3 regions of the Trinickia sp. EG282A genome follow, and region 2 is predicted to be linked to each of the others. Evidence: predicted binding sites of a transcription regulator. Region 2 holds the regulator's gene; each other region holds the start of a gene.
What was found. The regulator FNR, encoded in region 2, switches genes on or off when oxygen is low (the NO sensors DNR and NnrR bind a similar motif). The targets are predictions, from matches to a motif close to TTGATNNNNATCAA.
Positions count from the first base shown of each region.

Region 1: AB4Y31_RS28035 (OmpW family protein) is a predicted target of FNR. The motif match lies at 6,113-6,126, and genes of this name have one in related genera.
Region 3: cyoA (ubiquinol oxidase subunit II) is a predicted target of FNR. The motif match lies at 4,505-4,518, and genes of this name have one in related genera.

Region 1 covers NZ_JBFRCC010000007.1:65,470-75,699, reverse strand. The annotation lists gene AB4Y31_RS28045 (glutamate synthase-related protein) at 166-4,866, opposite strand; gene AB4Y31_RS28040 (transposase) at 5,279-5,986, opposite strand; gene AB4Y31_RS28035 (OmpW family protein) at 6,172-6,894, shown strand; gene AB4Y31_RS28030 (YqjD family protein) at 7,166-7,543, shown strand; gene ugpQ (glycerophosphodiester phosphodiesterase) at 7,575-8,336, opposite strand; gene AB4Y31_RS28020 (sn-glycerol-3-phosphate import ATP-binding protein UgpC) at 8,412-9,497, opposite strand; gene ugpE (sn-glycerol-3-phosphate ABC transporter permease UgpE) at 9,568-10,230, opposite strand, start outside.
Region 2 covers NZ_JBFRCC010000001.1:1,632,055-1,642,284, forward strand. The annotation lists gene AB4Y31_RS07485 (SDR family oxidoreductase) at 1-352, shown strand, start outside; gene AB4Y31_RS07490 (ureidoglycolate lyase) at 478-1,326, shown strand; gene AB4Y31_RS07495 (DUF1488 domain-containing protein) at 1,451-1,729, shown strand; gene AB4Y31_RS07500 (zinc-dependent alcohol dehydrogenase family protein) at 1,870-2,859, shown strand; gene fnr (fumarate/nitrate reduction transcriptional regulator Fnr) at 2,887-3,711, opposite strand; gene phaZ (polyhydroxyalkanoate depolymerase) at 4,120-5,382, opposite strand; gene AB4Y31_RS07515 (SurA N-terminal domain-containing protein) at 5,562-7,496, shown strand; gene AB4Y31_RS07520 (arylesterase) at 7,539-8,327, opposite strand; gene AB4Y31_RS07525 (ABC transporter ATP-binding protein) at 8,326-9,012, shown strand; gene pgi (glucose-6-phosphate isomerase) at 9,019-10,230, opposite strand, start outside.
Region 3 covers NZ_JBFRCC010000010.1:51,764-61,993, forward strand. The annotation lists gene AB4Y31_RS30325 (relaxase/mobilization nuclease domain-containing protein) at 1-161, shown strand, start outside; gene AB4Y31_RS30330 (hypothetical protein) at 266-694, opposite strand; gene AB4Y31_RS30335 (hypothetical protein) at 906-1,406, opposite strand; gene AB4Y31_RS30340 (helix-turn-helix domain-containing protein) at 1,617-1,943, shown strand; gene AB4Y31_RS30345 (H-NS family nucleoid-associated regulatory protein) at 1,987-2,523, shown strand; gene AB4Y31_RS30350 (helix-turn-helix domain-containing protein) at 2,642-2,899, opposite strand; gene AB4Y31_RS30355 (hypothetical protein) at 2,955-3,323, shown strand; gene AB4Y31_RS30360 (hypothetical protein) at 3,510-3,710, opposite strand; gene AB4Y31_RS30365 (DUF3564 family protein) at 3,762-4,124, opposite strand; gene cyoA (ubiquinol oxidase subunit II) at 4,622-5,512, shown strand; gene cyoB (cytochrome o ubiquinol oxidase subunit I) at 5,516-7,522, shown strand; gene cyoC (cytochrome o ubiquinol oxidase subunit III) at 7,526-8,134, shown strand; gene cyoD (cytochrome o ubiquinol oxidase subunit IV) at 8,135-8,467, shown strand; gene AB4Y31_RS30390 (fatty acid desaturase) at 8,554-9,618, shown strand; gene hemN (oxygen-independent coproporphyrinogen III oxidase) at 9,630-10,230, shown strand, end outside.

The DNA.
Region 1 (10,230 bases), on a different contig from region 2:
TCTCTTGTCTTGATCCAAATCGTCGTATCGGGGGCCGGCGGGCGCCGCCTGCGCGTGGTGCGCATGCGGCAAGCCTCGATGGCATCGTATCTATCGCCCGCTCGCTCCGGTGACTCCGGCACCGCGAGGCGAACGGGCGCGTTCAGGTGCGCGTGAGCGCAGCGCTCACGCCGCGAGCACCTCGCTGGCGGCCTTCTTCGCTCCGAGCTCGGCGAGCGCGCGCTTGTACTCGGTCGGGAAGACTTTGACGAACTGCCGGCGCGACGCGTCCCAATCCTCGAGCAGCGCCTTCGCGCGCGGTGAGCCCGTGAACTGGAAGTGCCGCTCGACGAGCCCCTTGAGCAGCGCCTCGTCGGTCATGCCCGTGTGCCAGAGTGCGCGATCGACCGTGCGCTCCTGCTCGGCCTGCTGCAGCACGGGCTCGAGCGCGACCATCGACTTGTTGCACTTGCCCGCGAACGTGCCTTCGGGGTCGTAGACGAACGCAACGCCGCCCGACATCCCCGCCGCGAAATTGCGGCCCGTCTCGCCGAGCACCACGACGGTGCCGCCCGTCATGTACTCGCAGCCGTGATCGCCCGTTCCCTCGACGACAGCGGAAGCCCCAGAGTTGCGCACGCAGAAGCGCTCACCGGCCACGCCGCGCAGATACGCCTCGCCCTCGATCGCGCCGTACATCACCGTGTTGCCGCAGATGATGTTTTCCTCGGACTTGCCGCGGAAATCGTTCGTCGGGCGAATGATGATGCGACCGCCCGAGAGGCCCTTGCCGACGTAGTCGTTGCCGTCGCCGACGAGATCGAGCGTGATGCCGCGCGCGAGGAATGCGCCGAAGCTTTGCCCCGCCGTGCCCTTCAACTGGATATGGATCGTGTCGTCGGGCAACCCGTCGTGACCGTACTTCTTCGCGATCATCCCCGAGAGCATCGCGCCGACCGTGCGGTTCACGTTGCGCACGGGCTGGATGAACGAAACATGCTCACCGTTCTCGATGGCCGCGCGCGACTTCTCGATCAGCGTGTGATCGAGTGCGCGCACGAGGCCGTGATCCTGCTCCTCGACGTGCCGGCGCGCGATGTCGGCCGAAACCTTGGGCTGATAGAAGATGTTGGAGAAATCGAGGCCGCGCGCCTTCCAATGCTCGATGCCCTTCTTCATGTCGAGCAGATCCGCGCGGCCGATCAGGTCGTCGAACTTGCGGATGCCCAGTTGCGCCATGATTTCGCGGACTTCCTCGGCGACGAAGAAGAAATAGTTGACGACGTGCTCGGGCTGGCCCTGGAACTTCGCGCGCAGCACCGGATCCTGCGTGGCGACGCCGACCGGGCACGTGTTCAGATGGCACTTGCGCATCATGATGCAGCCCTCGACGACGAGCGGAGCCGTCGCGAAGCCGAACTCGTCGGCGCCGAGCAGCGCACCGATCACAACGTCGCGGCCCGTCTTCATCTGGCCGTCGGCCTGCACACGAATACGGCCGCGCAGGCGGTTGAGCACGAGCGTCTGCTGCGTCTCGGCGAGGCCGAGTTCCCACGGCGTGCCCGCATGCTTGACCGACGAGAGCGGCGACGCGCCCGTGCCGCCATCGTGACCGGCGATCACGACGTGGTCGGCCTTGGCTTTGGCGACACCGGCCGCGACCGTGCCGACGCCCACTTCGGAGACGAGCTTCACCGAGATGCTCGCAACCGGGTTCGCGTTCTTCAGATCGTGAATGAGCTGGGCCAGATCCTCGATCGAATAGATGTCGTGATGCGGCGGCGGCGAGATGAGGCCGACGCCGGGCACCGAATAGCGCAGCTTGCCGATGTACTCTGAAACCTTATGGCCCGGCAGCTGACCGCCCTCGCCGGGCTTCGCGCCCTGCGCCATCTTGATCTGGATCTGATCCGCCGAGGCGAGGTACTCGGCCGTGACGCCGAAGCGGCCCGAAGCGACCTGCTTGATCTTCGAGCGCAGAGAATCGCCTTCCTTGAGGGCGATGTCGCGCACCACTTCGCTGCCGATCACCGAGGCGAGCGTATCGCCGTTCTTGATCGGAATGCCGCGCAGCTCGTTGCGATAACGGTTCTCGTCCTCGCCGCCCTCGCCCGTGTTCGATTTGCCGCCGATGCGGTTCATCGCGATCGCGAGCGTCGCGTGGGCCTCCGTGCTGATCGAGCCGAGCGACATCGCACCGGTCGCGAAGCGCTTCACGATGTCCTTGGCCGACTCCACCTCGTCGAGCGGAATCGCCTTGGACGGCTCCACCTTGAATTCGAAAAGGCCGCGGAACGTCATGTGACGGCGCGTCTGATCGTTGATCAGATGCGCATACTCCTTGTACGTCTGATACGAGTTGCTGCGCGTCGAATGCTGGAGCTTGGCGATCGCATCGGGCGTCCACATGTGGTCTTCGCCGCGTACGCGGTAAGCGTATTCGCCGCCGGCGTCGAGCATCGTCGAGAGCACCGGGTTATCGCCGAACGCCTCGCGGTGCAAACGAACGGCCTCCTCGGCGACCTCGAAAAGACCGATGCCGCCGACCTTCGAGGCCGTGCCCTTGAAGTACTTCTCGACGAGATCGCTCGCGAGCCCGACCGCCTCGAAAATCTGCGCGCCCGTGTACGACATGTAGGTCGAGATGCCCATCTTCGACATCACCTTCTGCAGGCCCTTGCCGACCGCCTTCGTGAAGTTGTAGATGGCTTTCTCGGGCGAGAGATCGCCCTTCATGCCCTGCGCCATCTGCACGAGTGTTTCCATCGCGAGGTACGGATGGACCGCTTCCGCGCCGTAGCCCGCGAGCAGCGCGAAGTGGTGGACTTCACGCGCCGAGCCGGTCTCGACGACGAGGCCCGTGCTCGTGCGCAGCCCCTGCGAGACGAGGTGCGTATGGATCGCGGCCGTGGCGAGCAGCGCCGGAATGGCGACGTTCTCACGATCGGTGCGGCGATCCGACACGATCAGGATGTTGTAGCCGGACCTCACGGCATCGACGGCTTCGGCGCAAAGCGACGCGAGGCGCGCCTCGATGCCTTCCTTGCCCCAGGCGATCGGATAACAGATGTTGAGCTCGTACGAGCTGAACTTGCCGCCCGTGTACTGATCGATCGAGCGGATCTTCGCGATGTCCTTGAAGTCGAGCACGGGCTGCGACACTTCGAGGCGCATCGGCGGGTTGATGTTGTTCGTGTCGAGCAGGTTCGGCTTCGGACCGATGAACGAGACGAGCGACATCACGAGGTTTTCGCGGATCGGATCGATCGGCGGGTTCGTGACCTGCGCGAAGAGCTGCTTGAAGTAGTGATAGAGCGTCTTGTTCTTGTTCGACATGACCGCGAGCGGCGAGTCGTTGCCCATGGAGCCGACCGCCTCCTCGCCCTGCTGCGCCATCGGCGCCATCAGGAACTTGACGTCCTCCTGCGTATAGCCGAACGCCTGCTGGCGGTCGAGCAGCGCCGCCGCCTCGCGGCGCTCCGTGACGATGTCCTCGGCCTTCGGCTCGATCTCGTCGAGCTTGATGCGCACGGCATCGATCCAGCTCTTGTACGGCTTGGCGTTCGCGAGGTTGTCCTTGAGCTCCTTGTCGTCGATGATGCGGCCGTGCTCCATGTCGATGAGGAACATCTTGCCCGGCTGCAGACGCCACTTCTTGACGATCTTCGATTCGGGGATCGGCAGCACGCCGGCCTCCGAAGCCATGATCACGAGATCGTCTTCGGTGATGACATAGCGCGCGGGGCGCAGGCCGTTACGGTCGAGCGTCGCGCCGATCTGGCGGCCGTCCGTGAACGCGATCGCGGCGGGGCCGTCCCACGGCTCCATCATGGCGGCGTGATACTCGTAGAAGGCGCGCCGATTGTCGTCCATCAGCGTGTGCTGCTCCCACGCCTCCGGGATCATCATCATCATCGCGTGCACGAGCGGATAGCCCGCCATCACGAGCAGCTCGAGGCAGTTGTCGAACGAGGCCGTATCGGACTGGCCCGGGTAGATCAGCGGCCAGAGCTTGTGCAGATCGTCGCCGAGCACCGCGCTCGCGATCGCGCCCGTGCGCGCGTTGAGCCAGTTGACGTTGCCCTTCACGGTGTTGATCTCGCCGTTGTGCGCGATCATCCGGTACGGGTGCGCGAGCTCCCAGGCCGGGAACGTGTTCGTCGAGAAGCGCTGGTGCACGAGCGCGAGCGCGGAGACGACACGCTCGTCCTGCAGGTCGCGATAGTAGACGCCCACCTGGCCCGCGAGCAGCAAGCCCTTGTAGACGACCGTGCGCGCCGACATCGACGGCACGAAATACTCCTTGCCATGCTTGAGCTTGAGCGCCTGGATGCGGTGGCTCGCCGTCTTGCGGATCACGTAGAGCTTCCGCTCGAGCGCGTCCGTGACCATGATGTCGCGGCCGCGGCCGATGAAGATCTGACGAATGACGGGCTCGGAGGCCTTGACGGCCGGCGATATCGGCATCGCATGATCGACGGGCACGTCGCGCCATCCGAGGACGACCTGGCCCTCCGCCTTCACCGTCCGCTCGAGCTCCTGCTCGCAGGCAAGACGAGACGCATGCTCCTTGGGCAGAAAGATCATGCCCACGCCGTACTCGCCGGCGGGCGGCAACGTCACGCCCTGGCGCGCCATTTCCTCGCGATAGAACGCATCGGGAATCTGGATCAGGATGCCGGCGCCGTCGCCCATCAGCGCATCGGCGCCGACGGCGCCGCGGTGATCGAGATTCTCGAGAATCTTGAGCCCTTGCTGAATGATGTCGTGAGTCTTCGCGCCCTTGATATGCGCGACGAACCCGACGCCGCAGGCGTCGTGCTCGTTTTGCGGGTCGTACAGACCTTGCGCCGCAGGGACCGAAGTCATCGGTTGCTGTTCGTTCATGGGGACACCGTCCTGTAGGGGGCCTCGAAAGGGTCGTTCTCAAAGGGCTGAGCCGCAGTTTGCCCGCGCGGCCGCTCTCGATAGGGCCGCAGGGAAGGCGCATTGCGCCGAAGAAAAACCGTCGGAAATCGGAATATACGCGACGAATCAATAGAATAGCAACAAAAATCGGGTGATGCGACCCCAATTACTGCGGCGCATTCAAACGGTGCCGTTTTATTGGGGACGTATCAAAAAGGGGCGCAAAAAACGGCACGCTGAACGTGCCGTCCGCGACCCTCTCGTATTCATCATTGCTGAAACCGCAGCCAACCGACGCCCTACCGCGCATTCAATAGGCGAACTCACCCCGCTTGCGGCTCACGCATGCGTGGGCAGGCGGCGGCAAGCAGGTTCCAACCGCGAAGCAGCGTTATTGCGTCTGCGGCGTCTCGCGCACTTTCTTCGGCCGGCCGCGCGGCAGCGGCGAGACGCGCCGGTTCGCCGCCCTCGCCGCCCACTCTCGATACGACTCGCCGCCGAGCACCCATCCTTTCAGCGTCGCCTGCTGCAGCTCGTTCGCCTCGCGCTCGTCGAGCGGCTGCTCGCAAAGCTCCTTGTAGGCGCGCTGCCGCTCGAACGGCGTATTGCCGAGCGACCAGTAAAGCGGGTGGTCCGTGACGAGACTGTCTACAGCAACGCCGATGTGATGCCGATAACTAGACCATCGATAGTCTTCCGCCGACGTCACGAGGCGCTCACGAACCGGACAAAGCTCGATTACGCGACTCGCAAGCAGGAAGTAGCGCTCTCCTTCGATGACGGTCGCGCGATAGCGACCTTCCCAGAGGGTGCCCCGCCGCGAGTAGCGGCGGTTGAAGTGCGCCACGTAGCGCCTGCCGACCGCCTGCATCGCTTTGGGCAAGCTCGATTCGTCGCTCGGCGTGACGAGGAGCTGCACCGCGCCCGGCATCAGCACATAGGCGTGGACGCCGAGGCGGTGGTCGCGCGAAGCGGCTTTCAAGCAATCGACGAATAGCTCGTAATCCTGCTCGTCGACGAAGGCGGGCTGCTGATCGAGTCCGCGCAGGATCACGTGCTGCGGCTGTTCGGGGACGTAAAGACGTGCAAGCCGTGCCATGCTGGATTCCGTTAAGAATGTTGGTGATGACCCGAAGGGACGAGGCGGCGCACGAGCCGCCGCGGTTCCTCGAGCGGTTCCGCCGCAAGCGCGCCCCGCTTAGGGAGAATGCTCTAACGAGCGCACTTGGTCTGACTCAATCCTTTTACTCATAATAGGCGGGCCTTTTATGGAGGAAGACGCATATGAAACTAAAACAGGCCACTACGGGGGCCGTCGTGGCGCTCGCCTGCGCGACGGCTGCACATGCACAATCGGCCGGCACGTTCTACGTCACAACAGGGTGGTTCCATCTCTCGCCTCAAAGTTCCAGTGACCAGTTGAAGGTAATCAGCCAGGGCGGCACGCCCATCAACCAATACCAGCCCAACACCGGCGCCCGGATCGACCAGTCCGACACGCTCGGGCTGTCGCTCGGCTACTTCGTCACCGATCACCTCGCCGCGGAGTTCGAACTGGGCATTCCGCCGAAGTTCGAAATCAACGGCGCCGACGGATTCTCGCAGTTCGGCAAACTCGGCAGCGCGCGGCTCTGGAGCCCGGCCCTGCTCTTCAAGTGGAACTTCCGGAAGCCGGACGACAAGTTCCGCCCCTACGTCGGCCTGGGCGTCACGCGCGTCTGGTTCACCGATGCGCAGATTACGAACACCACGTTCGAATCAGGCGTCCTGGGGGGTCCGACCACCGCATCGGCAGATCGTTCCTGGGCGCCCGTTTTCAATCTCGGCTTCAACTACAACTTCACCAAGCATTGGTTCGCCGGCCTGTCCGTGTCCTACATTCCGGTCAGCGCGACGGCCGACTTCACGACGTCCCCGTCCGGGCCGCTTGGTACAACGCTACGCACGCAAGCAAAGATCAGGCTCGACCCGATCGTGACCTACGCGAAGATCGGCTACGCCTTCTAGCCTAGTTCAACTCGGGCCGCCCGGCGACCGCGCTGGCGCCGCCGCACCCGCGGCGGCGTCGCCGCCGGCCGTCCAATCGAACCGAATCACTTTTCTACGCGTGTTTCGTCCCATTTTTACGCATGCGCTCGTACCCTCATACGAACCATGGGTCCTGAGCGCGGGCGCCTTCGGCTAGCCGCCGGCTGGCATCGATGTTGCGGCTCGTGGCATTCCCCGCTCTTCGAACGGGGCCTCATCCCGTTATAGGAAAGAAGCTGACGGAGCGACCATGACCGCACTACCGAATACGCGAGACGCGCTCGAAACAACGTGGCAGAGCACGGGACGACACGCCCGCCGTATCGCCCGCCATAGCCGCAACGCCGCCGAGGACATCGGAGGAGAAATGCGCGAACTACTGTCGGAACTGGAGGAAGCCCTCTCTGAAGGCGCGCAGGCCGACGCCGCCCAATTGCGCGAGCAATTGAGGAAACGCATCGACGTGACGAGAGCGCGGCTCGACGGCGCTCGCGCAACGATGCGCACGCGCGCAGTCAACGCGATGGCAGGCGCAAACGACTACGTACGGGAAAACCCCTGGGAAACCGTTGCCGTCGTGGGGGGCCTCGCCCTGCTCACCGGCTGGCTCCTCGCGCGCAGCCGGTGACATAGCCGCAAGCCGCTACGTGAGTGTGTGCTCACGTAGCAGCCACGAAGTCCGCACCGATAAGGTCGATGCGGTCGGTGCAGATCGTGTCGACGCCCCACTGCGCGAGTTCGCGCGCACGTGCCGGATCGTTGACTGTGTAAGCGAGGATGAAGAGCCCCTCGGCCTTGATCTGCTCGACGAGCCGCGCGTCGAGTTTGCGATGATCGGCGTGCAACGAGACGCACTCGAGCGCGGCCGTCTGTGAACGCCAATCTTTGGGCACGCCGCCGAACAGCAAGCCGCGCGGCAGCGCCGGGGCCGCGTCGCGCGCAGCCGCGAGCGCCTCGAAGGAAAACGACGACAGCAGCGGCGGCAACCTCGCGCCGGCCCAAAGCCGCGCGGCCTCCGCGGCCACGCGTCGCCCAGTCGCCACCTCGCGCCCCGGACACGGCTTGATCTCGACATTCGCGGCGAGTCCGAGCGCCGCGCAGCGTGCGGCGACCGCATCGAGCGTCGGCATCCGCTCGCCCGCGAAACGGGCGTCGAACCAGCTCCCGGCATCGAGCACCTCGAGTTCGGCATAGGTCATGCCGGCCGCGGCTCCGCGTCCGTTCGACGTGCGGTCCACTTTGTCGTCATGGAGCAGGAAGACGACGTCGTCGGACGAGAGCTTCGCATCGAATTCGATCATGCGCAGCTCGAAACGCGCGCCCATATCGATCGCCGCCAAGGTGTTCTCGGGCGCGAGCGCGCCGCCGCCGCGATGCGCGACCACGCGCGGGTAAGGCCAACTGATTGTCTTCATCGTCATCTGGGTTTCACTCGTTGCGCCCTTCGCCACCGCTCTCGCTTCGTCGCTTGCGCTCGCTGCTCTCCCGATGGCATTTCAGTTCGCTCGCCTGCCCGTAGCGGGATCGAAGAAATGCAGATGTTCGGCCGGCAAAGCGGCCGGCAGCGTCTCCCCGCGCGTCGGCCGCTGTCCGTGCGGAAGGCGAATCGTCACATCGTGGTCGCCCCAGCGCCCATGCGCCAGATTGTCCGCGCCGAGCAGCTCGCACGAATCGACGAGGAGCGATGCGCGAGGCCCGTCCGCGCGCGGCGTCATGTGCTCGGGCCGAATACCGAGAATCCACTCGCGCCCGCCCTCGACCGTGCCGCCGATGGCCTGCGCGCCGTCGAGCTCGAGGATCGGCCCGCCACCGGCCACTTCAAATCGGTTGCCCTCTTGCGACAGCCGTCCTGACACGAGGTTCATCGCCGGCGAGCCGATGAAGCCCGCTACGAAGACCGTCGCCGGACGTTCATAGACTTCCGTCGGCGCGCCGATTTGCTCGGCATGCCCGCGATTCATGACGATCACGCGTTCCGCCAGCGTCATGGCTTCGACCTGATCGTGAGTGACATAGAGGCTCGTCGTTGCGAGCCGCGCATGCAACCGCTGGATCTCGAGCCGCATTTGCACGCGCAGCTTCGCGTCGAGATTCGAAAGCGGCTCGTCGAAGAGAAAAACGGCCGGCTCGCGCACGATTGCGCGGCCCATCGCCACGCGCTGTCGCTGTCCGCCCGAGAGCTCGCGCGGGCGCCGCGACAGCAACGGATCGAGCTCGAGAATCTTCGCGGCCGCCGCCACCCGCGCATCGATCTCGGCGCCGCTCACGCCGCGGATCTTGAGCCCGTAGGCCATGTTTTCGCGGACGCTCATATGCGGGTAGAGCGCGTAGTTCTGAAACACCATCGCGATGTCGCGATCCTTCGGCTCGAGGCCGTTGACGACGCGCTCGCCGATTTTGATCTCGCCCTCGGATACGCTTTCGAGCCCCGCGACCATGCGCAGGAGCGTCGACTTGCCGCAGCCCGACGGGCCGACGAGAACGACGAATTCGCCGTCGCCGATTTCGACGTCGATGCCGTGCAGCACGTATTGCTTGGCATCGTAAGTCTTGCGCACGCGGTTCAAGCTCAATGCAGCCATTCGGTTCGTTCTCCCGAGATCCTGATCCTTAGATAGTGCCCTGGCGGCCGCCGCTCGCGGGACGCCACTTTCATTTTTCCGAATCGACGAGACCCCGCACGAACCATCGCTGCATCACGATCACGATGACGAGCGGCGGCAGCATCGCGAGCAGCGTTGCCGCCATCACGTAATGCCATTCGGTGGCGGTGTCGCCGTTCCCGATCATCGACTTGATGCCGACGACAGCCGTCGTCAGCGACTGATCGCTCGTGATCAGAATCGGCCAGAGATACTGATTCCAGCCGTAGATGAACGTGATGACGAAGAGGGCAGCAATGTTCGTCTTCGAAAGCGGCAGGACTACGTCGCGGAAAAAGCGCAGCGGCCCGGCCCCGTCGATGCGCGCCGCCTCGATCAGCTCGTCCGGCAGCGTCATGAAGAACTGGCGGAAGAGGAACGTGGCCGTGGCCGACGCGATGAGCGGCAGCGTCAATCCCGCATAGCTGTTCGTCAGATGCAGTGACGACACGACCTGCACGGTCGGAAAGATCCGCACCTCGACCGGCAGCATCAGCGTGATGAAAATCAGCCAGAACGCCGTGTTACGCAACGGGAAGCGAAAGAAGACGATGGCGTAGGCCGACAGAATCGAGACGGCGATCTTGCCGATCGAGATCGCGAGCGACATGACGAGACTGTTCATGAGCATCCGTCCGAACGGACTCGCCGCGTTGCCCGTACCGTGCGTCCA
Region 2 (10,230 bases):
GGCCTCGAGCGTAAAAGGCGTACCGAACCGCTTTGCCTACGGCGCATCGAAAGCCGCCGTCGTCGGGTTGACCAAGTCCATCGCCGCCGATTTCGTCACGCGCGGTATTCGCTGCAATGCGATTTGCCCGGGCACCGTCGAGTCGCCCTCGCTCGAGCAGCGCATTGCCGCGCAGGCAAGCGAGCAAGGCAAGTCGGTCGCCGAGGTACAGGCCGCATTCGTCGCGCGCCAGCCGATGGGTCGCATCGGTCGCCCCGAGGAAATTGCGGCGCTCGCGGCTTACCTCGCGTCAGACGAGGCAGGCTTTACGACAGGGCAGATCCACGTCATCGACGGTGGCTGGTCGAACTGAGCCGCTTTTTCAGTGGTCCGACCAATTTGCCGAATCGGGTCGCATGCTCAATCATGGTCGATCGCACCGGCGCGGTCGGATCGCACGCTCGACCGAATCGTTACTCAAACCCTTTATCTCACGCCATGAAACTGCTTCGCTTTGGGCCGAAAGGCCAGGAAAAACCGGGTCTTGTCGACGCCGACGGAAACATACGCGATCTTTCGGGCCACGTCGACGACATCGCGGGCGACACGCTGACCGATGCGAGCCTTGCACGCCTTCGCGCGCTCGATCCGGCGACGTTGCCGCTCGTCTCGGGTGAGCCGCGCCTCGGCGCTTGCGTCGGCCGCGTCGGCAAGCTCGTCTGCATCGGGCTCAACTATGCCGACCACGCGGCGGAATCGAACCTGCCGATCCCGACCGAGCCGGTCGTTTTCAACAAGTGGACGAGCGCGATCGTCGGCCCGAACGACGACGTCGAAATTCCGCGAGGCTCGACGAAGACCGATTGGGAGGTCGAACTCGGCGTCGTGATCGGGCGGCACTGCAAATACGTCGACGAAGCGAGCGCGCTCGACTACGTGGCGGGATACTGCGTCGTCAACGACGTATCGGAGCGGGCCTGGCAGATCGAGCGCGGCGGCCAGTGGGACAAGGGCAAGGGATTCGACACGTTCGGTCCGATCGGCCCGTGGCTAGTCACGCGCGACGAAATTCGCGATCCGCAGAGCCTCGATCTCTGGCTCGAGGTCGACGGCCATCGCTATCAGAACGGGAACACGCGCACGATGATTTTCCCGGTCGCGAAGCTCGTTTCCTACCTCTCGCAGTGCATGAGCCTGCAGCCGGGCGATGTCATCTCGACGGGCACGCCGCCGGGCGTCGGCCTCGGCCAAAAGCCCGAGCCGATCTACCTCAAGGCGGGGCAGACGATGCGTCTCGGCATCGCCGGCCTCGGCGAGCAGCGGCAGCGCACGGTCGCCGCCGGCTGATATCACTGCGATCGAAGCCGGGCTGCTCGGACGCGGCCCGGTGCCGTTGAAGAACGCCGATCCTCCGCTTGCCCGCCTTCGACTATGCTGGATGGAAGACTGAACGGCACAGCGAGGTGGCAACATGCAAATCTCCTTTCCGCAGGAGCCGGCCGAATACTGCGGCCGCGATCTCGTGCTCGCCTTTCCGGCACTCGTCGACGGCGAGCGCGTGCAATGCGCGATCACGGCGGAAGCGCTCGAGGACCATTTCGGCGCCGAGTCTCTGCGTGAAGACGACGTGCAACGCGCCTTCGAAGTCAATCGGCGTGCGATCGAACACGCCGCACGCAAGATGCTCCAGGAGTTAGGCAAGAAGCCCGTGCTGCTGCATAGCGGCTTTTTTCGCTTTTACGACGAATAGCGATCGGCAAGCCGGCAGCCGGCGGGCTTCGCCGCGCGTCGTTGCCGCCGCGCGCGGTCGTCGATTCCGACCTTGAGCGAGCCGGTCGCCGGCGCGGATGCCGACGCCGTCGATGCCGAAAGCGATGGAGGAAGAAAGCGATGCGTGCGATGGTCTTCGACGGAAGCGCGCCTTTGCTCGCCGAGCGCGAGCTGCCCGATCCGGTACCCGCCGCGGGGCAGTTGCTCATCGACGTCCATGCGTGCGGAGTTTGCCGCACCGATCTTCACGTGGTGGACGGCGATCTCGCGCATCCCAAGCGTCCGCTGATTCCGGGCCACGAGATCGTCGGCACGGTTGCCGCGATGGGCGAGGGGGCAAGCGGCTTCGCGATCGGCGAACGGGTGGGCGTGCCGTGGCTCGGGCATACGTGCGGGCACTGCCCATACTGCGCGCGCGGGCGAGAGAACCTCTGCGACGCCCCCGGATTCACCGGCTATACGATCGACGGAGGCTACGCCGAGCGCACCGTCGCCGACAGCCGCTATTGCTTCCGGCTGCCCGATCGCTACACCGACGTGGCAGCGGCGCCGTTGCTTTGCGCGGGGCTCATCGGCTACCGGACGCTCGCGATGGCCGGTGACGCCGAACGCGTCGGCATCTACGGTTTCGGCGCCGCGGCGCACATCGTCGCGCAAGTCGCCCGCCACCAGGGCCGCACCGTGTACGCTTTTACCCGTCCCGGCGATACAGTCGCGCAGCGGCTCGCACGGCGACTCGGCGCGCATTGGGCCGGCGGCAGCGACGAACGGGGGCCCGCTGCGCTCGATGCAGCGCTCATCTTCGCGCCTGTCGGGGCGCTCGTGCCGCGCGCGCTCGAGGCTGTCGTCAAGGGGGGTGTCGTCGTCTGCGGCGGGATCCACATGAGCGCGATCCCCGCGTTTTCGTACGACCTTCTCTGGGGCGAGCGTCGCATCGTATCGGTCGCCAACCTGACGCGCGAGGACGGTCACGCGTTCATGAAAATCGCGGGAGAGACGGCGCTCGAGATCGAGACGACGCCGTATCCGTTCACGGAAGCCAATCGCGCGCTCTCGGACCTGCGCGAAGGCCGCCTGTCGGGAGCGGCGGTACTGACGATGAAACGGTGAGGCGGCCCCGCCCGCGACCCGCGCGCGTCAAACGCGCGCGAGCGCTTCGAGATCGACGATGCGAATCCGCTTGCCGCGCGTTTCGAGCAGACCGTCGCGCTGAAACTTCGAGAACATGCGGCTCACCGTCTCGAGCTTCATGCCGAGGTAGTTGCCCATCTCTTCGCGCGTCATGCGCAGATGGAATTCGGCCGGCGAATACCCGCGCGCCTCCATCCGGCTCGACAGGTTGAGCAGGAAGCTCGCGAGGCGCTCCTCCGCGCGCATTGTCCCGAGCAGCATCATGAGCGCCGATTCTCGAACGATCTCGCCGCTCATCATGCGCAGGACTTGCTGCTGCAGCGGTTGCGATTCGGCGCAGAGCGCCTCGAGCAATGCGTAGGGAATGATGCAGACGCTGCTGTCTTCGATCGCGACCGTATCGCCGATATGGCGCCGGCTGTGAAGGCCGTCGAGGCCGAGCACTTCGCCCGCGAAGTGAAAGCCCGTCACCTGCTCGCGACCGTCGCGATGCATGACGACCGTCTTGAACGAACCCGCGCGCACGGCATAAATGCTCTGGAATTCATCGTTCGCGCGGTAGAGCGCTTCGCCGCGCTTGACGAGGCGCGTCGCGGTCACGATCGAATCGAAGAGCCGCAGTTCTTCCGACGTAAGGTTGTTCGGCATGCAGCCAGACAGCATCGAGCAGCTGGAGCAGCCTGCGCTCGTCGATGCGTTCGTCGACGCGGCATTCGACGTGCTCTTCGGCGTGGCCTGCGGTGTGGTCTTCGGCGGACGCATAGGTACGATCGAAGACAGGGGCAGCCGCTCCGCGCGAGTGTCTTCCTCTGGTTCCAATTCGAGCAGCATGTCTTCGTTCTCCGCCTTTTGGGTGCGCACCCGCCCTGGGTGCCGCGAAACAATTTCCATGTGAGTATCGGTGGTAGCGGGCGCCGAGCCTATCAGCGGCGTATGAAACTTCGGTAAGTGTTAGCGTAGGGTTGTAAGACTTCTCCTACGGCGGTGACGGAAAATGAGCGGCGATGCGTAGCCGGACCGCGGAGCGGCCCTTGGCGCGGCGATGCACGCCCGTCGAGCGGTGCTCTTCCGGTCGTTCGCAGGCTGGCGGGGCGTGTATTTTAATTGCTTAGCGAAGAGTAATAGACTGACGAATTCGAGCTGCGCGCCGATCACGCACTATCGCTCGGCGTGGAGGGGCGCAGTTTCTGTCAGAACTTTGCTGACGCAACGCAAGGCTGGCGCGGGGCGCTGGGGCCCTCAGCTGATGGCGGCGGGCTGTGGCTCGTGGGGCTCGTGGGGCTCGTGGGTCTCGCGCCAGAACGCAGCCAGCGCCGGATGGATCGCTTCGCGCCAGCGCGGACCGGTGAAAAGATCGTAGTGGTCGCAATCGGCAATAGTCAGCTGTTTGCGCCGCCTGTCGGGCACCGCGCTGCAGACCGCATGCGCCGCGTGGGTCTGGCCGGCGCCCGTGATGTCGTCGCGGTCTCCCTCGATCGTGCAGAGCGCCGACGCCGCGAGCGCGCTGCCGCGCACGCGCCGGCCGTCGACGTCCCAGGCACCGCGCGCGAGCCGCTGCTCCTTGAAAACGATGCGCAGCGTATCGAGAAAGTAGTCTTCGGTCATGTCGAGCACCGCCGCGTATTCGTCGAAGGCGCGCCGGCTCGCGGCTATCCTGGCGTCGTCGCCGGCGAGGCGGCTCGTCCAGTACCGCGTTTCGAGCGCCATCTGCCGATGCGGATGCGCGGCGACGATCGCGGCATGCTGCAGGTATCCGGGGTAGATGCGCCGTCCGCCGCCGCGATACCAGGCCGGCACCGTATCGATGACCGTGCGGCGGAACCAGTCGATGCTATGTGTCGCCGCCAGCCGGTCGACGGCGGTCGGATTGAGTCGCGTATCGATCGGTCCCCCCATCAGCGTGACCGAAAGCGGCCCGGGCTCGCCGCGAGCCGCGACGAGGGCCGCGGCGGCGACGGCCGGCACCGTCCCCTGGCAGACGGCGAGCACATGCAGCCCATTGCTGCATAGGCGGCGCATGAAGCGCTCCACGGTCAGCACGTAGTCGTCGAGGCCGAAGCGGCCCTCGGCGAGCGGCACGTCGCGTGCGTTGGCCCAGTCGGTCACGTAGACGTCGCCGTCCTCGAGCAGCGTTTCCACCGTCTCCCGCAGCATGACCGCGTGATGTCCTGCGAGCGGCGTGCAAAGCAGAATCGGCGCGCCGCCGTCGAGCCGCGCGCGATGTTCCCCTCGCCGCGCGAACCGGCGCAACGCGCAAAATGCCACGCGATCGACGACGGTTTCATCGATGTGAACGCGTCGGCCGCCGAGCGTCACCGACGCGATCGCGAACGGCGGCGGCTCCAGCGTCGTCTCGAACACGCGGCGCAGCCATTCGCAGCCGGGCATCGCGCGCGACTCGGGAGATTGCGCGGGCAGACCGCACGCCCGTGCGAGCGAGGCGGCCCATGTGTCCATCGAGCGAATCAGCGCGCGCTGCGTCTCGAGCCAGTTGTAGAGCATGAGCGTCTCCCGTCGGCACGATGCGCCGCGAGCCGGGAACGGCTGATTCCTCGGGCCTGCCGGGCGAGAGCCGATCAGCTATTGTGGGATCGGGGGAAGGGGCTGGCAACTCACGGTTTACGCCAGGATGGGCTGCTGTTGTACTATTGGACGTTTTTGTCCAACCTAACCCCTCACGCATGCTCGATTTCTTTCGCAACCACAAGCGCCTGATGATGCTCATGCTCGTCCTCGTCATCGTGCCGGGGCTGGGCTTCGTCGGTATCCAGGGCTTCCGTGGATTTTTCGACGAAAGCGCCAATGTGGCGAGCGTCAATGGGCACAAGATCACGCGTGTCGAATTCGACAATGCGGTGCGCCAGCAGCTCGATCAGGCGCGCCAGATCCTCGGCTCGCGATTCGACTCGAAGCTCTTCGACACGCCCGAGCGCCGGCAGCAATTGCTCGACAGCATGATTCAACAGCGCGCGCTGGCCGACGAGGCGCAGCGCGAGCATCTGACGGCGTCGGACGAGGCCGTGCGCCGGGCGCTGCTGGCTGACCCCGTCGTGTCGTCGCTGCGCAAGCCCGATGGCTCGATCGACCTCGACCGCTACAAGGAACTGCTGGCGATGCAGGGCATGACGCCGGAACAATATGACGAACGCGTGCGCTATGGCCTCGCGATCGATCAGATTCCCGACAGCATCCAGGCGAGCGCGTTTACACCGAAGAGCATGGCCGAGCAGCTCGCAAAGCTCGCCGAACAGCAGCGCACGGTCCAGTCGCTCGTACTGCATCCGGCCGACTACGCGTCGAAGGTCCAGCCGACCGACGCGCAGCTCGCGGCCTACTACGACGCGCATCGCGCCGAGTTTGCCACGCCGCAAACGGCGACGATCCAATACGTCGTGTTCTCGCCGGCGACGCTCTCGGCGTCGATCGCTCCAAGTGACGCCGACGCGAAAAAGTATTACGACGAGAACATCGCGCGCTACACGACGCCGCGCGAAATCCGCGTGAGCCAAATCCTGATCTCGTCACCGGCAACGGCGAGCGCGGCGGACGACGCCAAGGCCAAGGCGAAGGCGGAAAGCGTGCTGGCGGAGGTCAAGGCGCATCCCGATCAATTCGCCGACATCGCGAAAAAAGATTCGCAGGACCCGGGCTCGGCTTCGAAGGGCGGCGATCTCGGGTGGTCGACGGGCGGTGTGCTGACGGGCGACAAGGCATTCGATACGGCCGCTTTGGGCTTGAAGGGCAAGAATGCGATCAGCGGCATCGTTCGCTCGTCGTTCGGCTATCACGTCATCATGCTGACGGATGAGAAGCCGTCGGTCGTGAAGCCGTTCGCCGACGTGAAAGACGACATCATGAAGGAGCTGAAGGCGCAACAGGCCGCGAAGGCGTTCAGCGACGGATCGGACGGCTTCACGTCGACGGTGTACGAGCAGGCGAAGAGCCTTCAACCTGCCGCGGACAAGTACAAGCTCAAGATCGAGACGGCGACGGTCACCGACAAGCCGAGCCGCACGCTCCCTCCCGATAGCCCGCTCAACAATCCGAAGTTCCTGGCCGCCGTTTTCGCCAACGATGCGGTAAAGGACCACAACAACACGCAGGCGATCGACGCTGGAAACAACACGCTGATTTCGGCACGCGTGACCGACTACAAGCCGGCGGCCACGCCTCCGCTCGCGTCGATCAAGGACGCCGTGCGCAACAAGTATGTGGCCGAGCAGGCGCTCGAGCTGGCGCGCAAGGACGGCACGGCTAAGCTCGCCGATTTGCAGAAATCGAAATCGACGGCAGGGTTCGGGCCCGAAACGAAGCTTTCCCGCACCGACGCGCAGGGCGTGCCGCCGCCCGCGCTCGCCGCGGTTTTCAAGGTCGATGCGAGCAAGCTGCCCGCGTACGTCGGCGTCGATCTCGGCGACGCCGGCTACGGCATTTACCGCGTCAACGCCGTGGTGCCGGGCGCGCCGATCGATCCGGCGCGGCTTGCGGCTGCGCAGCAGCAGCTCGCCCAGATCAGCGCGCAGGAGGATATCGAGGCCTACCTCGCCGGGCTGCGCGCCCGCTCGAAGGTCAAGATGTATGGCTCGCTGGAGGGCAAGCAAGGCGACGGCGGCTAACAACCAGGCGGCACCGCTCCGGCGGTGCCGCGCGCTGCTGCTTCACCGGCGCAGCAGCGGCGCAAGCGCCGGCCAGACGTTGTCGAGCAGTACCGTCTGCGCCTGTTGGTTCGGATGCATCTGATCGGCCTGAAACATTTCGGGCTTGTTTTCGATCCCGGCGAGCAGAAACGGCACGAGCTGCACGTTGAATTCCTTCGCGAGCGTGCCGTATATCGCGTGGAAGCGTTGCGTGTAAGCCGGCCCATAGTTGGACGGCACGTACATGCCGACGAGCACAACTTTCGCACGAGCCTGCTGAGCTTCTTCGACGATCGTGCGCAGATTGTCTTCCGTCGTCGAGAGCGGCACGCCGCGCAGCGCGTCATTGGCGCCGAGCTCGACGATGACGATCGACGGCTTCAGGCGCGCGATCAGCTCGGGCATGCGCGCCCGTCCGCCGCTTGTCGTGTCGCCGCTGATGCTCGCATTCGCAACGCTATAATCGATCCGCTCGTCGGCGAGACGCCGGCGCAGCAACGCAACCCAGCCCGTGTCGCGCGGCAACCCGTACTCGGCCGAGATGCTGTCGCCTAGAACGACGATGACGGGCCGCGACGACTCGGCCGCGACGGCAGCCTCGGCGGGCGGCGGCCACGCCAACGTTGCCGCGGCGAGGACGGCTACCGCGGCAACGGCGCTGCGGAAGATTCGCTTCGCGCCTGCCGGCCTCGGCGAAACGAGGGCGGTGAGCCCGGCAAGCCTGGCGAGCCGAGCGGCGGTATGTGCAACAACACGCGAAGGCGGGCCGTCCCTATCGAACGTATTCACTCTCGAGCGATGCTTCTTCATGCAAGAAAATATCGAGCCCATCATCGAAGTGCGGAAGTTGTGCAAGAGGGTCAAGGATGCAACAGGGGAGCTCACGATACTCGACGACATCGACCTCGACGTCATGCCCGGCAGCAGCGTGGCGATCGTGGGTGCGTCGGGGTCGGGCAAGTCGACGCTGCTCGGCTTGCTCGCGGGGTTGGACAATGCCACTTCGGGGTCGGTTCGGCTCTTCGGCCGTGAGCTGGCGGCGCTTTCCGAGGACGAGCGCGCGCACCTGCGCAACGGTTCCGTCGGCTTCGTTTTTCAATCGTTTCAATTGATGCCCCATCTGACCGCGCTCGAGAACGTGCGGCTGCCGCTCGAACTGCAAGGCGGCGTGCTGGCGCACGAGGCCTCGCGGCGCGCGCGTGCACTATTGGAGCAGGTAGGGCTCGGCGCGCGCACGGGGCACTATCCGAAGCTGCTCTCGGGCGGAGAACAGCAGCGCGTCGCGCTGGCGCGCGCTTTCGTGACCGAGCCCGCGATTCTTTTCGCCGACGAGCCCACCGGCAGCCTCGATGCCGCGACGGGGCACGCGGTCATCGACCTGATGTTCCGGATGAACGCGGCGCACGGCGCGACGCTCGTGCTCGTCACGCACGACATCGAGCTTGCGCGTCGTTGCGCGCGCGTTGTGACGCTCGATGCCGGCCGCGTGACATGATGCTCGTCAGTGCGCCTTCGCCGCGTTTCTCGCCCGTTCGATGAGCGCCGAAGTCGACGAATCGTGCTTCGCCGGGTCGAACACCGGTGCGGTGAGGTCGGCTTCGACAACTTTGCCGAGAATCTTGCCGAGCTCGACGCCCCATTGATCGAACGGGTTGATGTTCCAGATCGTGGCCTGCACGAGCACCTTGTGTTCGTAGAGCGCGATCAGCGCGCCGAGTGAGCCCGGCGTCAGCGCATCGAGCAGCAGCGTCGTGGACGGGCGATTGCCGGGGAATACGAGATGCGGCACGAGCTCCGGCTTGTCGGGGCCGGCCACTTTCGTCGCCTCCTCGACTGTGCGGCCGAGCATCAGCGCCTCGCTCTGGGCAAAGCAGTTCGCGAGCAGCTTAGGATGATGGCTCGCGAGCGGATGCTCGGGCCTGAGGACGGCGATGAAGTCGATCGGCACGATCGTCGGCCCCTGATGCAGCATCTGGAAGAATGCATGCTGGCCGTTCGTGCCGGGCTCGCCCCAGGTGACGGCCGATGTCGGATAGTCGACGAAGCCGCCGTCGAGCCGCGCCGACTTGCCGTTGCTCTCCATCTCGAGCTGCTGCAAGTACGAAGGCAGGAAATGGAGCGCCTCGGAGTAGGGCGCGACGAGGTAAGTCTGTGATTCGAAGAAGTTGCGATACCAGATGCCGACGAGTCCCATCAGCACCGGCAGATTGCGCTCGAGCGGCGCCTCGCGAAAATGCGCGTCCATGCCGGCAGCCCCCGCGAGCAGCGCGTCAAACTGCAGCGGCCCGATCGAGATCATGATCGAGAGCCCGACTGCCGACCACAGCGAGTATCGCCCGCCCACCCAGTCCCACATCTGAAACACGTTATCGTGCGCGATGCCGAACTTGACGACCTCGGCCGGATTCGCCGATACGCCGACGAAATGCTTGGCGAGCGCGCTCTCCGGGCAGCCCTTCGCGACGAACCAGTCGCGCAGCGAGCGGGCGTTCGTCATCGTCTCGAGCGTCGTGAATGTCTTCGACACGACGATGACGAGCGTTTCTTCGGCGTCGATGCGGTCCATGACGCGCGCGAGATCGGCGCCGTCGACATTGGAGACGAAGTACGTGGAAATCTCGGGATGAGACAAGTGATCGAGCGCATGAACGACCATTTTCGGCCCTAGGTCCGAGCCGCCGATACCGATGTTCACGACATGGCGGATGCGCTT
Region 3 (10,230 bases), on a different contig from region 2:
TGGCTATCGACATTACGGACTTTGTACGCGCTATGCCGATTCAGAGGGACGGCCCCAGTCCTGCACCACAACCCGAAAAGGCGCTAGCACGCGGAGATCGCGGGATGCCCTCGCGCGCCGAGCAGCTATGTGGCTTGCCTCCGGACGTCGAGCGGCAATGAGGGGAAAGCGGGCGTAGGCTATACGCGACCGAATCGGCCGCCGAGACTATCGTTGATGAAGGAACGTGCTGGTTCGACGCAGTAGACCCGCGCGCGGTGAGAGTCTAGCGATCAGCAAGCCAAGCGGGCACGCTTTTGTACGTTGCGAAGAGCAGGAAAACGAAGGCGATGGCCAGCAGTGGTACGCCGTAGAGCGCCACTGGGAAAAACAGCACAAGCTGGAGTGATGTCCCACCGACGCCGTATGTAACGTTCGTGCCTCGAACGTTTTCGTGTATCAGGTTCGCCACTGTCCCAATGCCTAGAGTGACGAGAATAAGTCCTCCATAGGCCGGTACGTGGTGGAGTGGCGCGGTCACCCACGCGTAGTATCCCCACCAAAGAAAATTGATCGCGACGGCCGCGAGCCAGAACCCTCGTACCGTGAGAATGTTGCGACCAAACCGCTGCCGACAGTGGCGATCAAATTGCCGGATGCCTCTGGCGATAGCAAGCAGGATACCTACGGTGATGGCTACCTTCAGTAGCACCATCTTTTTCTCTCCTTCGATGTGTATTACGGTTCTATGCCATTTGCCCAAAAAGCGTCAACTTTCGGCGCGATGCATTCGCTATCTCTTAATCAAGATAGACGTCCGTTAGACGAACGCAAGGAGCAGTCGCCGTGGCGATTCATATTCTCATCTCAGGACCGCACAGGCAGTGCAAAAGTTCGTCGCCGATGCACGGACCAAGTGGACGCCGTTACCAGGAGCGCACGTGCTGCTGAATAAGCGCGACGTCGATGGACAATGCGCCTATGCTGAGAAGCTCCGTTAGGTTCCGTTGCAAGGCCTGTTCGTATAGGTTCACAAACAGTGAACACCAGTTCGCATGATCGTTCGCGGGCGGGCAGACTATCCTTGCGTTGGCGACGCGTGGCTCATCAACGCGCCCGGCCGTGGATAGGATCGGAATATCGATCCGTGCTACAACGTTGTGTTTTTCCGGACGTAGACGCGGCTGATCATCCCGCCGCAGGAACAATATGGTCCCGACCAATGCGACGTCTTCCTCCAGATGCTCGGTGTGGCGGGACTGAGCTGCAGCAAGGCCATAGGCGGTCAACATTTTCCTGCTGCGGCGATCAATCCACTGTTCCGCCTGTTGCAGATGCTCGTTGAGCATCCGCAGCCGGCGGTAGTCCTGTTCGCTCATGTCAGTGGAGGGGCCGGGCGGCGGCCATTTGTCCGGCATCTCTTGCATTGAGTGCTCCCCGGTCTATTGAGGAAACCCCTGTTGAACGAGGTGTTGGGGGGGCGATGCCGATTATCCACAGGGCAGTGCTCCGACCGGTGTCCCCGCTGAGATCCCCATGGATTTCCGGCGCATCGGAGTATACTACGATAGTCGTAGTATCTAAGCGAGCGCTTTGCAACGATATTCGTAGTTCTGTTTGTAACGGGCTACCAGTGAATGTCCGCGGCGCCGCCTTCAATCTTTGGAACGCGACTGAAGGAGGCTCGCCTAGAGGCCGGGCTGTCGCAGAAGCAGCTTGGGATTGAGGCGGGCCTGGATCCATTTGTCGCGAGCACGCGCATCAATCGCTATGAGCTCGGCGTTCACAAGGCGGATTACACCTTTGCTATCCGTATCGCGGCAGTACTTCGGGTACCGGTTGCGTTTCTCTACGCGGAAGATGAAGAACTCGCCCGCTTGATTTTGATTTTTGGCAGGCTCTCGAAACGGAAACGCAACGAGCTTCTATCGCATGCTCAAACCCTGGAGGTCGGCTCGAAGTAGATTCGTAGCATCGTGTGTCATCTTTGAAGATCGGGAGGGTGTCATGGCAACATTGGAAGCAATTGAGGTAAAGATAAGGCGTTTGCAAGAGCAGGCACAAGCCATCAGAGCAAAGCAACTCTCGGCGACGCTCGATCGCATTGTCGAACTCATGCGAAAGGGCGGGGTTACGCTAGCTGACATCGAGGCTCACGTTGACGCGAAGAAACGTGGCGGGAGGCCCGGTAAGAAGGCTGCTGCGCAGACGGCTCCTGCTACGGCGAAATACCAAAACCCAAAAACTGGTGCTACCTGGTCTGGACGCGGTCGCGCTCCCTCATGGATTGCGCATGCGAAGAACCGTACGCGCTTTCTCGTTGATGGCAATCCGTCGGATGAATCGACGACTGGCGGAAACGTTGAAAAAAAGCGGGGCAACTATATCCGAGGGCAGCAGCCGGCGAAGTATCGCGACCCTGAGACCGGTGCAACTTGGAGTGGACGCGGTCGTGCTCCCGCGTGGTTGGCGAACGCAAAGAACCGCGCAGAATTCTTGATTGAAGACCCGTCGGGCGGTCGACGCGCGCGTACTGCTTCTTAGTGCCATATAGCTATTCACAAAACGTCACAACTGGGCACTTTAACTGTTGTGCTAAGTAGGCTGCACATGCAATAGCTCGCACGAGCCGCGCGCCGCAAAATCACATCGATCGGGCAGTCTAACGCGGTAGTGCCGCAAGCGGCAGGTTTCGAATGCGATCGATGAATTCGTGCGGATCGGCTTCGAGCGCGCGCAAAATGTCGAGCAATTCGATGACGTCAATGCGTCGCGCACCACTCTCGTACTTCGAGACGAAAGACTGTGGTCGTCCTAGGCGCTCGGCAAGATCCTGTTGTAGCAGCCCACGCTGCTTGCGCGTCTCCATAAGCAGCGCGGCGAGTTGACGGTAGCGGCGGTCATGTATCGGGTGGGCCATCCACACATTCTAAATTCGGATATCATATATCCCAGATTCGGATTTGGGATATACTGTGCGGGAACTGATGGTGATCGTGTGGGTGCTAGCGGCGGCCAGTATCGCAGCGTCGATCGCAATCGACATGCGCCATTTGGCCGCCAACCGCGTTTGGCTTTCACGTAGCGGATGGACTTTCGCGTGTATCTGCTCGGGCCCGGTTGCAGGTGTCGTCTATCTCATGTTCCGACGTGCTGCACGGCGGGCCCTAATCGCGTCCGTTTGGCAGATCGTGGGCGGCGATTCATACCCCTCCCACACTCGCCGCAAGCGATTGGTCACGTTGCTGCAGTCCGGCCTGATCGGCACGTCAGTTTTCAAAGCCTGCTTGAAAGTGCTGGATGATGAATGTACAACCCTTCACGACTCGAACAACGTCGAATGAATGCTGTCACACCGCCCAGTTGCGCAATCGGAAAGGGCGCATGGGGTCGCAGGTGCGATGCGGAGAAAATGGCAGCGCTGATGACGAAGCTTGCAAACGCTACAGCTAGTGCCTGGTTCCGGCGATACATCACCCTCGGATGCCGGAACCTTTTTTGCCGGCAGGCTTCCTGCCGGCGCTTTTTCTTCAGCGGGTGTCGACGATGAGCGCCGATGCTTGCATAATAAAACTCCCCGTGCGGAACAGTGCCGTGCGTTGGGCAACCGTCGGCGCGAGCCCGATGAAGATGCGGTTTCTGTGCCCCCCTTCGGGGACCGGGTCGGAAACCCGCCGGACCTCGCTCTCTTCAATGTACCGTCGCGTGCACATTGAATCTTCATCGAGCATCCTTTCCGATGCCCTTAGTGCCCGCTGTCGACAGCGGTGGTGGCCGGTGCGTCAGGCGTCGCCGTGCGCACAGATGCTCGATTCGGCCCGGGCGCGTTGATCATCGATACATTGGATATGCCAACGGCCACATGCCGAGGGAGGGGCGACCCGCCGCGCTACACCTGTTTCTCCTTCGAACGGCCCGCCGTGTTTGCGGAGTTTGAGGTCCTCGAGTTCGAACAGCGGACTTCCACCGCCGGGCGGGCAAACACGCGTTTTCGCGGGACGGCCCTCCAGCCGCCCCCATGAAGGTAAGGTCAGGCTTGCGTGGGACTCGCGCGACCATTCGAGCAGTTCGTCATCGAACCAGAGAATCGCGTATGCGCTAGGGTCGATGCCATCGAACGAGTGAAGGTGAACTGTGATCCGCATTCGCGTCCTCCTGACGAGCGCCTCTCGGCGACATGTGTGAGTGATGGCCTACATCACTGAATTAATGGTGAGTCGATAGGCTAGGTGAATTTGGCGGAGGGGGCCGCCCTTATCCTGCGGTAGCGCATCGGCATGTCTATGAAGGTGCTTTTCCGCCGTTCGATTGCACTCGCTTGATCGAGGTTCCCGTCGCGGGTCATCAGCCTTGTGTAACTTACATGGTCACAACCTGCCATGACTCAATGACGCTTGCTCGTGCTTACGTCACCGCAGCCGTAGCCGCGCATTCGTCGTGGAATCCCGCATGCCTGCGCGCACTGACTACGGCTTCGCCGTGCTACATCTGCGTCAACATGCCGCACGTTTTTGCTGTTCGCTATTTGATTTCAGTCAAGCCAGATCAACCCCTGATGTTGGACGATCGCCCTAGCGTGCTCGGTCCTGCATGTATGCAGGTGATACGACACCCACGTACTTCAACCCATGACTGGACAAACATGATATCCAGAAAAGCTTTGAAGAAATGGTCGATACCCCTTGTGGCGGGAGTGACTGCCTGTTTTTCCGGATGCGATGCCGCATTGCTCGACCCAAAAGGGACTGTGGGTGCGGCAGAGAAGGCGCTGATTTTGACATCGACGCTTACAATGCTCATCGTCGTCGTGCCTGTCATCGTGCTGACGCTTTTATTCGCCTGGCGCTATCGCGCTTCGAACACTGCAGCGAGCTACTCGCCAAAATGGGCGCATTCGACGGCGGTCGAAGTCGTCGTGTGGACGATTCCGGCGCTCATCATCCTCTATCTCGGCCTGCTGACCTGGCGCACGACGCACGAACTCGATCCGTATCGACCACTGGCCTCAAAGGTGAAACCGATGGAGGTTGATGTCGTGGCGCTCGATTGGAAGTGGCTCTTCATCTATCCGGACCTCGGCATTGCTACGGTCAACCAGGTCGTGTTCCCCGTCGGCACGCCGGTCGAGTTCCGCATTACGTCGGATTCTGTGATGAACTCGTTTTTTATTCCTCAGCTAGGCAGCCAGATCTACGCGATGGCCGGCATGCAGACGCAGCTGCATCTCATCGCCGATTATCCGGGCGACTATGCCGGCCTCTCCGCGAACTACAGCGGTGAGGGATTCTCTGACATGAAATTCCGTGCCATCGCGGTGGATCGCGTGCGCTTCGCCGCCTGGGTGGACAAGGTGCGCGCTTCTCCCCAGCACTTGAGTATGGACGTCTACGGCGCAGTTGCGAAGCCGGACGAGCATGTACCGGTCATGTACTTCTCGTCTATTGATCCGAAGCTCTTTCGCAAGATCATCGCGAAGTACAACAACGGCAACGTCCTTGACCTCAAGGACGGCACCTGTGGAAGCAAGGGATAGACCATGCTTGGAAAACTGACACTCTCGGCGATACCGTTCGATCAGCCCATCATCATGGGGGCAGGCGTGCTGATGCTGGCGATCGCCCTCGCCGTCGCAGGCACGCTGACGGCGCTCGGCAAATGGAAATGGCTTTGGAGTGAGTGGATTACGAGCGTCGATCATAAGCGGATCGGTGTCATGTACCTCGTCGTAGCGGGACTCATGCTGGTGCGCGGCTTCGTCGACGCGCTGATGATGCGCGCGCAGCAGGCGCTTGCTTACCATTCACCCGGCTATTTGCCGCCTCATCACTACGACCAGATCTTCACGGCACACGGCACGATCATGATCTTTTTCATGGCGATGGCGCTGATGGTTGGCCTCTTCAACCTTATCGTGCCGCTGCAGATCGGCGCACGTGACGTCGCATTCCCGTTCCTTAACTCGCTTTCGTTCTGGATGACGGCGGTGAGCGCCATCCTGATGAATCTCTCGCTGGTCATCGGTGAATTCGCCAAGGCGGGATGGCTGGTTTATCCGCCGCTGTCGGAGCTGCAGTTCAGCCCGGGCGTCGGGGTCGACTACTACATTTGGGCCGTTCAGATATCCGGCGTCGGCACGCTGATCACAGCCATCAACTTTTTCGTCACGATCATACGCATGCGCACTCCCGGCATGACGCTTATGAAGATGCCCGTGTTCACCTGGACGGCGCTCTGCTCGAACGTGCTGATCATGGCGACGTTTCCGATTCTGACAGTCGCTGTGGGCTTGCTCGCCCTTGACCGCTATCTGGGTATGCATTTCTTTACAAACGACGCCGGCGGAAATCCGATGCTCTATCTGAATTTAATATGGGCTTGGGGGCATCCTGAGGTGTACATCCTCGTGCTGCCCGCATTCGGCATCTACTCAGAGGTCATCGCCACGTTCGCCAGGAAACCGCTCTTCGGGTACAAGACGATGGTGTATGCCTCGTGCGTGATCATGATCCTCTCGTTCCTCGTGTGGCTACATCACTTTTTCACGATGGGGTCGGGCGCCGACGTGAATTCGTTCTTCGGTATTGCGACAATGGTCATCGCGGTGCCGACCGGCGTGAAGGTCTTCAACTGGCTCTTCACGATTTACAGAGGCCGGCTCGAGTTTTCGGTGCCCGTACTTTGGACGATCGGATTCATGGTGACGTTCACGATTGGCGGGATGACCGGCGTCATGCTGGCTATCCCGGGTGCCGACTTCGTGCTTCATAATAGTCTCTTCCTGATTGCGCACTTCCATAACGCAATCATCGGTGGTGTTGCATTCGGATACTTTGCTGGTCTGGCGTACTGGTTCCCGAAGGCGTTCGGCTTCAAGCTTGATGAAAAGCTCGGCAAGCGTGCCTTTTGGTTCTGGTTGATCGGCTTCTACGTGGCGTTCATGCCGCTTTACGTGCTCGGATTCATGGGTGCGACGCGGCGCTTGAGTCATTACGAAAACCCAGCGTGGCATCCATGGTTCGTCGTGGCTGCATTCGGTGCTGTGCTGATCGCCAGTGGCGTTGCCTACCAGATAGCCTCGATCGTCGTCGCCGTCAAACGCCGTAGCCTTCCGCAATACCGCGATGCAACGGGCGATCCGTGGGGTGGTCGAACGCTCGAATGGGCGACTGCGTCGCCGCCCCCGATCTACAACTTCGCGCATCTTCCGGTTGTGGAAGAGCTCGACGCCTTCGCGCACATGAAGGAAGCGGGGAAAGCCAACGCGGCGCCAGAAAGCCATGAGGACATCCACATGCCTTCCAATACTGCCGACGGCTTTGCTATCGGTCAGTTCAGCCTTGCACTAGGGTTCGCGCTTGTGTGGCACATCACGTGGCTCGCCGGACTATCGTTTGCAGCCATCATTGCGACGCTGATCGCGCGCAGTTTTCGTCAAAATGACGGTTATGTCATTCCCGCCGTACGCGTCTGCGAAATGGAGTCGCTGAGAAACCGCACGCGCACGCTGGGACCGGTCGAGTTACCCGAAAAGGCGGAGGGCTGATCCGTGTCGCAAACTGCATCGCTTACCACCGACGGCGTAACGGCCGCAGAACATGGCGTCTCTCCGACGGTATTAGGCTTCTGGTTATACCTGATGACTGACTGCGTGTTGTTTGCCGCTCTATTCGCCGCGTTTGCCGTCATGTCAAACGAGTTCGCAGGTGGCTCAACCGGGCGGGATCTTTTTAATATTTCGGGTGTCGCACTCGAAACCGGCGCACTTCTCGTGAGCAGCATCACATACGGCTTTGCGATGATTTCCGCACATCGCCGGCAGCGTCGCGCGGTGCTCGGCTGGCTCGTCGTGACCTTCGTGCTCGGCGCGTTTTTCCTCGCTCAGGAATTGCGCGAGTTTTCGCAGCTGATTGCCGGCGGGGCAGGCCCTGACCGAAGCGCGTTCCTCTCTTCCTTCTTCACGCTGGTCGGCACGCATGGCCTCCACGTCACAGCCGGGCTTGTCTGGATGGCCGTACTCGTCGCGCACGTCGTCCGTTCGTCGGATATCTCCGAGCGCGACCTGACCCGTCTCACGTGCTTGAGCCTATTCTGGCACTTCCTCGACATCGTGTGGATCGGCGTATTTACCTTCGTTTATCTCGGGAGCGTGCTTTAAATGACCCATTCTTCTTCCTTGCCGCTGACGGCGCGGAACAGCAGCGTTGTTGGATATATCGTCGGCTTTTCCCTTGCCGTGTTGTTGACTGCGGGATCGTTCATACTGGCCACGCACCGGTCTCTGCCGCCGGAAACCGCAATGATTGTCCTCGGGGCGCTCGCGTTCGTGCAAATCGTCGTCCATCTGGTCGCGTTCCTGCATCTCGATTTTTCCCGCGGCCAGCGGTGGAATGTGCTCGCGTTCTGTTACGCCGCATTCGCAGCGCTGTTTCTGATCTTCGGAACGCTCTGGGTGATGCACAACGTCAGCATCCGCATGATGTCTCGCTGACCCGAGTCTTCGCTGATCCATCTGGAAAGGCTCGGCCCCCTGGGCAGGGCATTCCTCCTTGCACTTCACGTTATCCCAGTAGTTTCATGACTGATTCGCTCCGCCCTATCTCTGCCGGAGAGCCGCTGCCGCATCGCAGGATCATTCGGTCGTGGCTGATCCCGTTCAGTGAAAGCGACACCGCCTACGCACTGGTGCTGATCACATTCGACTTCGCGCTGCTCTTGGTTTCGCTCGCAGCGGTTATACAGACGCACGGCTTCATGTGGAAAGCCGTCTGCGGGCTCGTCGCCGGCTTCGTCATCGGCCGGCTGTTCATCATCGGCCACGATGCCTGCCATCAGAGCCTCACCCGACACCGGAAGCTGAACCGGTGGCTTGGCCGAGTCGCCTTTTTGCCATCGCTCACGCCCTACAGCCTTTGGGAAGTCGGACACAATGTCATCCATCACGGGTATACGAACCTGAAAGGCGTCGATTTCGTGTGGGCACCGCTTTCTGTGCGGGAGTTTCGCGCGCTGTCCGGCCCGCGTCGCATTCTGGAGCGCGTCTACCGCAGCGGGTGGGCGCCCGGGCTGTACTACATGATCGAGATTTGGTGGCGTCGAATGTTCTTCCCGTCGCGCGCGGCGATGCCCACGCGCCGGCCGGTTTTTCTTCGCGACTGCGTACTGGTATCCGTGTTCGCGCTGTTCTGGATCGGCACCCTTGTTTGGGCCGCCTATCTGACCGATCAGCCGGCCATGTCGCTCATCGTGACCGGCTTCGCCATCCCGTTCCTGTTCTGGTGTGCGATGATGGGATTTGTTGTGTATGTCCATCACACCCACACGCGAATTCGCTGGTACCACGAGCGCGCCGAGTGGGGCCGCACGGACCCATTCGTCTCGACGACGGTGCACCTGACCTTCCGACGCGGCATTGGCGCACTGTTTCATCAGATCATGGAACACACGGCTCATCACGTCGACATGAGTCTGCCGCTTTACAGACTCGCGGCTGCGCAGCGCAAGCTCGAGGAACAGCTGCCAGGGCGCATCTTGGTGCAGCCTTTCTCATGGCGTTGGTACTTCGGCACCGCCCAGCGCTGCAAGCTCTATGATTTTGCCTCGCATCAGTGGACCGATTTCGCCGGGCGGCCGACCGTTTGACTGGAGCACGTATGATCGATGCCGACATCCTGTTTCAGCACCGGCTGCTTGCAAAGTACAATGCCGCCACCCCGCGCTATACGTCGTATCCGACCGCGGTCCAGTTTCGCGAGGACTTCGACGTTGCGGACTACGCGCGCGCGGCTGCTGATCCCGGAGCGGCGGATACAGATCTTTCGCTCTACTTCCATATTCCATTCTGCAGTACGGCGTGCTTTTATTGCGCTTGCAGCAAGATCGCCACGAAGAACCGCGCACGTACGCGGCCCTATCTCGACTGCGTGAAACGTGAGCTCGCGCTTCAGGCAGAACTCTTCGATACGGCGCGTCCCGTGACGCAGCTGCATTGGGGTGGCGGTACGCCCACGTTCCTCTCTCCTGGCGAAATGATCGAGTTGATGGCCGCCACGCGCGAGCATTTCACGTTGCGGCCCGATGACGTAGGCGAATATTCGATTGAAATCGACCCCCGGGAGGTAAGCGCGAAAACGATCGTCCAGTTGCGCACGCTAGGCTTCAACCGGCTCAGTCTCGGTGTACAGGACTTCGATCCGCTCGTGCAGCACGCGATTAACCGTATCCAACCACTCAAGTTGACTGCCGACGTCATGC